2 regions of the Lelliottia sp. genome follow, and region 1 is predicted to be linked to the other one. Evidence: predicted binding sites of a transcription regulator. Region 1 holds the regulator's gene; the other holds the start of a gene.
What was found. The regulator CRP, encoded in region 1, controls carbon source genes, mostly activating them, when cyclic AMP is high. The targets are predictions, from matches to a motif close to ATGTGANNNNNNTCACAT.

Region 1 (4,238 bases):
CCGGTTATTGCCGTTACGGGTTCAAGTGGTGCGGGAACCACGACCACCAGCCTCGCGTTTCGTAAGATTTTCGCACAGCTCAACTTGCGCGCCGCCGAGGTAGAAGGCGACAGTTTTCATCGCTATACCCGTCCCGAAATGGACATGGCGATCCGCAAGGCGCGCGATCTCGGTAAACACATCAGCTACTTCGGGCCAGACGCCAACGACTTCGGTTTGCTGGAACAAACCTTTGCCGAGTACGGCCATACCGGCACAGGACAATCGCGTAAATATCTGCATACCTATGACGAAGCCGTGCCGTGGAACCAGGTGCCGGGCACATTTACGCCGTGGCAGCCGCTTCCGGAACCGACCGATGTGCTGTTTTACGAAGGATTGCATGGCGGCGTGGTGACGCCGCAACAGGATGTGGCGCGGCATGTCGATCTGTTGGTCGGCGTAGTGCCTATCGTCAACCTGGAGTGGATCCAGAAACTCACCCGCGACACCAGCGAGCGCGGCCACTCGCGTGAGGCGGTCATGGATTCAGTGGTACGCTCGATGGAAGATTACATTAACTTCCTGACGCCGCAGTTTTCGCGCACGCACATTAACTTTCAGCGCGTGCCTACAGTGGATACGTCAAATCCCTTCGCCGCCAAAACGATTCCGTCGCTCGACGAAAGCTTTGTGGTGATCCACTTCCGTAATCTGGAAGATATTGATTATCCGTGGCTGCTGGCGATGCTGCAGGGCTCGTTTATTTCGCACATAAATACGCTGGTCGTGCCGGGCGGGAAGATGGGACTGGCGATGGAGCTGATCATGATGCCGCTGGTGCAACGGCTGATGGAAGGCAAAAAGATCGAATGATCCTATTCCCTCTCCCCATGGGAGAGGGCTAAATCTCGTCAACGCTTACGCTTCAATCACTTCATACGAATGCGTGATTTTCACCGCTTTTTCCAGCATCAACGCGACCGAGCAGTACTTCTCCGCAGAAAGATCCACCGCACGGGAAACTGCGGCATCTTTCAGCGCCTTGCCGGCCACAATGAAGTGCAGATTGATGTGCGTAAACAGACGCGGCGCTTCTTCGCGACGCTCTGATGTCAGCTTCACTTCGCAATCGGTGACGTCATGACGCCCTTTTTGCAGAATCGAGACCACGTCGATGGCACTGCATCCACCCGCCGCCATCAGCACCACTTCCATCGGACTTGGCGCTTTATCGCCGGAGTTGCCATCCATCAAAATCTGGTGTCCTGAAGCGGATTCGCCGAGGAACGTTAAACCTTCAACCCATTTCACACGCGCTTGCATTTTATTCACTCCGACGTTGCATTTTTCCGGACAGATTACCCGCGCGTTACAATTCTCGCAACGGAAGACGACCTGCGTCATGCTGAAGCGAGACACCAGGAGACACGCGGCAAAAGCTATGCTAAAACACTCTGGATGGTACAGTAATACATTGACGTTACACATGTATGCAAAGGACATCAAACATTACAGGCTGCAAACATTTATGACAGCCTAATTCCCAGGTACGGGGAAGAATTCGATTGCAACCCCAGAGTCAGGATGCGATTTATGACTCTGGTGACAGCTTATAACAGAGGATAACAGCGCATGGTGCTTGGCAAACCGCAAACAGACCCGACTCTCGAATGGTTCTTGTCTCATTGCCATATTCATAAGTACCCATCGAAGAGCACGCTGATTCACCAGGGTGAAAAAGCGGAAACGTTGTATTACATCGTCAAAGGCTCGGTGGCAGTGCTTATTAAAGATGAAGAAGGAAAAGAGATGATCCTTTCTTATCTGAACCAGGGCGATTTCATCGGCGAACTGGGCCTGTTTGAAGAAGGCCAGGAACGTAGCGCCTGGGTACGTGCAAAATCGGCCTGTGAAGTGGCTGAGATCTCCTACAAAAAATTCCGTCAGTTAATTCAGGTTAACCCGGATATTCTGTTGCGCCTGTCTTCGCAGATGGCTCGCCGCCTGCAAATCACCTCCGAGAAAGTGGGTAACCTCGCCTTCCTGGATGTGACCGGTCGCATCGCGCAAACGCTGTTGAACCTGGCGAAACAGCCTGACGCTATGACTCACCCTGACGGCATGCAAATTAAAATTACCCGTCAGGAAATTGGTCAGATCGTCGGTTGCTCCCGTGAAACCGTTGGCCGTATCCTGAAAATGCTGGAAGATCAGAACCTGATCTCCGCCCACGGTAAAACTATCGTGGTTTACGGAACGCGTTAATTCCGGTCGAACGGCGTGCCACCGCAAGGTGTCACGCCGTTTTTGTCTCTGGCATCTATGTGGCGCAGGCTGATCTATCACCCGGAAGTTAACTACGCACTTCGGCAAACGCTGGTGTTATGTCTCCCCGTGGCCGTCGGTTTGATTCTGGGTCATCTGCAACACGGTCTGCTTTTTTCCCTCGTCCCTGCCTGCTGTAACATTGCCGGTCTCGATACGCCGCATAAACGCTTTTTCAAACGCCTGATTATTGGCGGATCGCTTTTTGCCGGATGTAGCCTGGCAGTACAGCTTTTGCTGGCGCGCGATATCCCCTTGCCGCTGATTTTAACCGTGCTGGCACTCACGCTCGGCGTGACGGCGGAAATCAGTTCTCTGCATGCCCGATTGCTCCCCGCTTCGCTAATTGCCTCGATTTTCACCCTCAGCCTCGCCGGGAATATGCCCGTCTGGGAACCGTTGCTGATCTACGCGTTCGGCACGCTGTGGTACGGATTATTCAACTGGTTCTGGTTTTGGATGTGGCGCGAGCAGCCTTTGCGCGAATCCTTAAGCCTGCTCTACGTTCAGCTCGCTGATTACTGCGAAGCAAAATACACCCTGCTGACGCAGCACACCGACCCGGAAAAGGCGCTGCCGCCGCTGCTGACGCGTCAGCAAAAAGTGGTCGATTTAATCAGCCAGTGCTATCAGCAGCTGCACATGCTGGCGGCCAATAAAAATCATGAATACAAACGGCTGCTGCGCACGTTTCAGGTAGGGCTGGATCTCCAGGAACATATCTCCGTCAGCCTGCATCATCCACAGGAAGTGCAAAAACTGGTGGAGCGCAGCCATGCCGAAGCGGTGATCCGCTGGAATGCCCAGACGGTCGCGGCGCGTCTGCGCGTGCTGGCTGACGATATTCTTTATCACCGCTACCCCACGCGCTTTACCATGGATAAGCCATTGGGCGCGCTGGAGAAAATCGCCCGTCAGCATCCGGATAACCCGGTCGGGCAGTTCTGCGCATGGCATTTCAGCCGCATCGCACGCGTGCTGCGCACCCAACGTCCGCTCTATCCCCGTGACCTGATGGCGGATAAGCAGAAACGGCTGCCGCTACTGCCAGCGCTGAAAAGCTATCTGTCTTTTAAATCCTCTGCCCTGCGAAATGCGGCGCGCATTAGCGTGATGCTGAGTATCGCCAGCCTGATGGGCGTGGCGCTGCATTTACCCAAGCCCTACTGGATTTTAATGACTGTGCTGTTCGTGACGCAGAACGGCTATGGCGCGACGCGCGTGCGGATCCTGCACCGGGCGGGCGGGACTATTGCCGGCCTGGTGATTGCGGGTGTCACGCTGCACTTCCACGTTCCGGACGGTTACACCCTGGCGGGTATGCTGCTTATCACGCTGGTCAGCTATCTGTTTATCCGTAAAAACTATGGCTGGGCAATGGTCGGTTTCACGGTCACCGCGGTGTATACCCTGCAACTGCTTACTCTGAATGGCGAACAGTTTATTGTTGCCCGACTGGTGGATACGCTGATTGGCTGTCTGATTGCGTTTGGCGGCATGGTCTGGCTGTGGCCACAGTGGCAAAGCGGGCTGTTGCGCCAGAATGCTCACGATGCGCTCGAGGCCGACCAGCAGGCTATTCGCCTGATCCTCAGCGCCGACCCGCAGCCGTCACCGCTGGCGTACCAGCGCATGAAGGTCAATCAGGCTCATAACGCGCTGTTTAACTCGCTTAACCAGGCCATGCAAGAGCCGGGCTTTAATTCGCACTATCTGGCCGATATGAAACTCTGGGTGACGCACAGCCAGTTCATCGTCGAACATATCAACGCGATGACCACGCTGGCGCGTGAGCATACGATGCTGACGCCAGATCTGGCGCAGCGCTATTTGCAGTCGTGTGAAATTGCGTTGCAGCGGTGTCAGCAGCGCCTGGAATATGACGCGCCGGGGGAATCGGGGGATATTAATATTCTTGAAGGGCCAGAAAC
Region 2 (4,238 bases), on a different contig from region 1:
ATAGAAAGTGTCTCGGTTCGTTATCATCCGTATAATCGTAGCGTTTTTTTGGATATTGCCCGTCGGGATGCTCTTATTTTCTGGCAATGGCAACAAACGCGATACATCACGTTACGTCACAGGCTAAAATCGCCAACAAAATGAAATGGCAAAGTCAGGCTATGCTGTGATCAGGGCGAGCGTAATCATCACCCGGCACTGTGTGCGTGGACATCCAGAAACGTGCTGTTACAATCACTTGCATGTTTATAAGGGAGCGTCATGCGCTCCGTTACGGATGGCAATCTACGATAGCCATACTTAACAGGGAGAAATAAATGAAACTTCGGCTGTCGGCGCTTGCGCTGGGCACAAGCCTGCTTGTGGGCTGCGCCAGTTCGGGCGAGCAAACGGGGCGCTCCGATCCTTTAGAAGGATTCAACCGCTCAATGTATAGCTTCAACTACAACGTGCTGGATCCGTATCTGGTTCGTCCGGTGGCTGTTGCATGGCGCGACTATGTTCCGCAACCTGCGCGTAATGGATTGAGCAATTTCACCAGCAACCTGGAAGAGCCCGCGGTGATGGTGAACTTCTTCCTGCAGGGCGACCCCTATCAGGGGATGGTTCATTTTACTCGCTTCTTCCTGAACACCCTGTTGGGGATGGGCGGCTTTATCGATGTGGCTGGGATGTCAAATCAGAAACTGCAGCGTGAACAGCCGCACCGCTTTGGTAGTACGCTCGGGAATTATGGCGTCGGCTATGGCCCGTATATGCATTTGCCGTTCTACGGCAGCTTTACCGTGCGTGATGACGGTGGCGATATGGTCGATACACTTTATCCGGTGCTGTCATGGCTGACGTGGCCGCTGTCGATTGGTAAATGGACGGTCGAAGGTATCGAAACGCGCGCGCAACTGCTGGATTCAGACGGCCTGCTACGCCAGTCTTCCGATCCTTACATCATGGTGCGTGAAGCCTACTTCCAGAATCATGACTTCATAGCTAACGGCGGTAAGCTGAAGCCGGAAGATAACCCGAATGCGAAAGCTATCGAAAACGAACTGTCCGAGATTGATGCGGAATAAATAAAAAAAGGTGAGCAAATGCTCACCTTTTTTAATGACTGCGGAATTAGAATGCGTAGTTGAAGTTCATGCCGTACAACCACGCTTTCCCTTCGGAGGAGAATTCGTACGGGCCTTCCTGGAAGGTAACTTTCTGTCCGTGCATATAAGACACACCTGCATCAATAGACGCATCTTTGTTGAATGCGTAGGTTGCGCCTGCGCTCAGCCAGAAGCGGTCCTGATCCGGAATAGAGATTGAACGTTTGTCAGCCGGAACCGGGCTATCATCAAAGGCGATACCGGTACGGAACGTCCAGTTATCATCCATATAGTAGGTGGTACCAAGGGCGATACGGTAAGCATCGCGGAAGCTTTCATCTTTATAGAACAGCGTGTCGCCATTGCTATTGGTCGCTTTCAGCTCCTGGAATTGGCTCCAGCTGGTGTATGTCAAGCTGTAGTGAACTGCCCACTGAGGCGCCACTCGGTTATAACCCGACAGTTCCCACATTTCAGGCAGGTTCAGAGATAAAGAACCGCCCGTGGTACGGCCATCGGTACCCATAGGCAGGCCGAAGCTACCCAAAATCTGGTTATACGCAGATGGCAGGCTGCTCTTATAGTCGCCGTCGAAGTCGATTTTCACTTCTGAGCGATAAGTTAAGCCATAACGGTTGTTTTTATCGATTTCATACAGGATCCCCGCGTTCCAGCCAAAGCCCCATTCATCACCTTTCAGGTAAGCAATTTGGGTATCGCCAGGAATCTGTGCCACTTGGCCTGCAAGTGCAGGAGGCAGCATGCCGGATCCGGCAACAATCTGACCTAAGTCACCCGCGTAACGCTCAATTTTCGCTTTCGCGTAAACAGCATCAAAGCCAACGCCGAAGCTCCAGTGGCTATCCAGGCGATAAGCACCGCTCAGGTTAAGGTTCAGCGTTTCAAGATCGGTGGTACCGCCGTACGCGCCGGCAGCGTAATTATTGTTAAATTCAGTCGCCAGGCCATAGTTAGAGGTGACGGATGCACCCCAGCCAAACTGGTCATTGATTGGTGCAACGAAATGCAGGTTTGGCACCCATGCGGTTGGTGCAATGTTTTGTGCGTTAAGGCTCCGTCCTGTTGGGGAACGGCCAGAAATGTTCACATCGGGATCAACAAAAACGGCCCCGGCAGAAAAAGTAGGACGATCAAACATCGTGATCAGCGCCGGGTTACGGCTCACGTTGCCTGCATCATCGGCAATTGCGCCTTCCCCAGAATAGGCACGGCCAAGACCAGAGGAAGAAAATTCGTTGAGCTGGAAGCCCGCTGACCAGGCGGACGTTGATACGATTGCCACTGCGACTGCCAGCGCAGTCTTTTTGAACAGGGTTTTCTGGCTCATGACCATAACCTCATTGAGTTTTTTTTATTCAATAATTGTTACACGTAGTAACAGGAGCGCGGAGTGTAGGGTCTGCGGTAACACTTAGAAATCAGACCAGTGGCGAGAGTATAGGTCTGACCAGATGGAATGTTGCAAGTTTGTTTATTAAGTTTTTCAAAGATGTTTATCGAAACGGGATCTGCGTGGCAAAAATGCGACCCGTCGCACTCATGGAAAAGGGTGATTTTTGCGCTAGATCATTTTTTAGTGTGATATCGGTCACTTACCCCCTTTTGCGCCATTAACGACTGGAGAGACCATCGGCTCGGGGGTAAAATATCGCTAACGTGTTTATCTCGCGCCGTGCGCGAATCCAGAGGAACTTGAGCTATGAGTAAATGCAGTGCTGATGAAACCCCGGTTTGCTGCTGTATGGATGTCGGTACCATCATGGACAATACGGATTGCACCGCGTCATACAGCCGCGTGTTTAGCAAACGTGCGGACGCCGAAGAGACACTGAGCGCATTGACTAAGCGCGCTCGCGATGTGGAGTCCGACCCTTGCGAAATCAAATCCACGCTCACTGAAGTTGAAGGTGGTGTGAAATTGGATATTGATTTCATTTTTGCTTGTGAAGCAGAAACATTGATTTTCCAGCTCGGTTTACGTTAATCCCGTCTTTTACGCCTCTGTGCTTCAGGGGCGTTTTCTTTTTCTTCTCTGTGTTTTAGCTCGCACTTTTTCGTTTCCCTGATTGGCTGAATGTAAAAAAATGGTTAAGACTGTTATCAGGTCAGACCACTTAGTGCGTTTTTGTCATTTACAGGGGAGTGTTATGAGTCAGGCATTACCGCTTGTCACCCGTCAGGGCGATCGCATCGCCATTGTCAGCGGATTGCGTACGCCATTTGCACGTCAGGCGACGGCATTTCATGGAATACCGGCTGTCGATTTGGGAAAAATGGTGGTGGGGGAGATGCTGGCTCGCAGCGAAATATCCCCTGACGTCATCGAACAACTGGTTTTTGGCCAGGTTGTCCAGATGCCTGAAGCGCCGAATATCGCCCGTGAAATTGTGCTGGGGACCGGCATGAATGTGCGTACCGACGCTTATAGCGTCAGCCGCGCCTGTGCGACCAGCTTCCAGGCGGTGGCGAACGTGGCTGAAAGCCTGATGACGGGAACCATTCGCGCCGGTATTGCGGGTGGCGCAGACTCTTCTTCCGTTTTGCCTATCGGTGTTAGCAAGAAACTGGCGCGTGTGCTGGTTGACGTCAATAAAGCGCGCACAATGGGGCAGCGCCTCAAACTTTTCTCTCAACTGCGTTTGCGCGATCTCGCGCCTGTTCCTCCCGCCGTCGCGGAATATTCGACGGGCCTGCGCATGGGGGACACCGCCGAGCAAATGGCGAAAACGTACGGTATCACGCGCGAACAGCAAGATGCCCTGGCGCATCGTTCACATCAGCGCGCTGCGCTGGCCTGGTCGGACGGGAAACTGAGGGACGAGGTGATGACGGCGTATATCCCACCCTTCCGCGAACCCCTTTCCGAAGATAATAATATTCGTGGCACCTCGACGCTGGCGGATTATGCAAAATTACGCCCGGCGTTCGATCGTAAACATGGCACCGTCACGGCGGCAAACAGTACTCCGCTGACCGACGGCGCGGCGGCGGTGATCCTGATGACCGAGTCACGGGCGAAAGAGCTGGGTCTGGTTCCTCTTGGGTATCTGCGCAGCTATGCGTTTACCGCCATCGACGTCTGGCAGGATATGCTGTTGGGGCCTGCATGGTCGACACCGCTGGCAC

Region 2: ACKI5T_RS13095 (YfcZ/YiiS family protein) is a predicted target of CRP. The motif match lies at 2,689-2,706, and genes of this name have one in related genera.

What each region holds. Positions count from the first base shown of each region.
Region 1 is NZ_JAZQNX010000028.1:70,742-74,979, reverse strand. It holds gene ACKI5T_RS15720 (phosphoribulokinase) at 1-855, shown strand, start outside; gene ACKI5T_RS15715 (OsmC family protein) at 901-1,305, opposite strand; gene crp (cAMP-activated global transcriptional regulator CRP) at 1,615-2,247, shown strand; gene ACKI5T_RS15705 (YccS/YhfK family putative transporter) at 2,305-4,238, shown strand, end outside.
Region 2 is NZ_JAZQNX010000024.1:1,293-5,530, forward strand. It holds gene ACKI5T_RS13080 (formate/nitrite transporter family protein) at 1-2, opposite strand, end outside; gene mlaA (phospholipid-binding lipoprotein MlaA) at 318-1,070, shown strand; gene fadL (long-chain fatty acid transporter FadL) at 1,117-2,439, opposite strand; gene ACKI5T_RS13095 (YfcZ/YiiS family protein) at 2,812-3,096, shown strand; gene fadI (acetyl-CoA C-acyltransferase FadI) at 3,260-4,238, shown strand, end outside.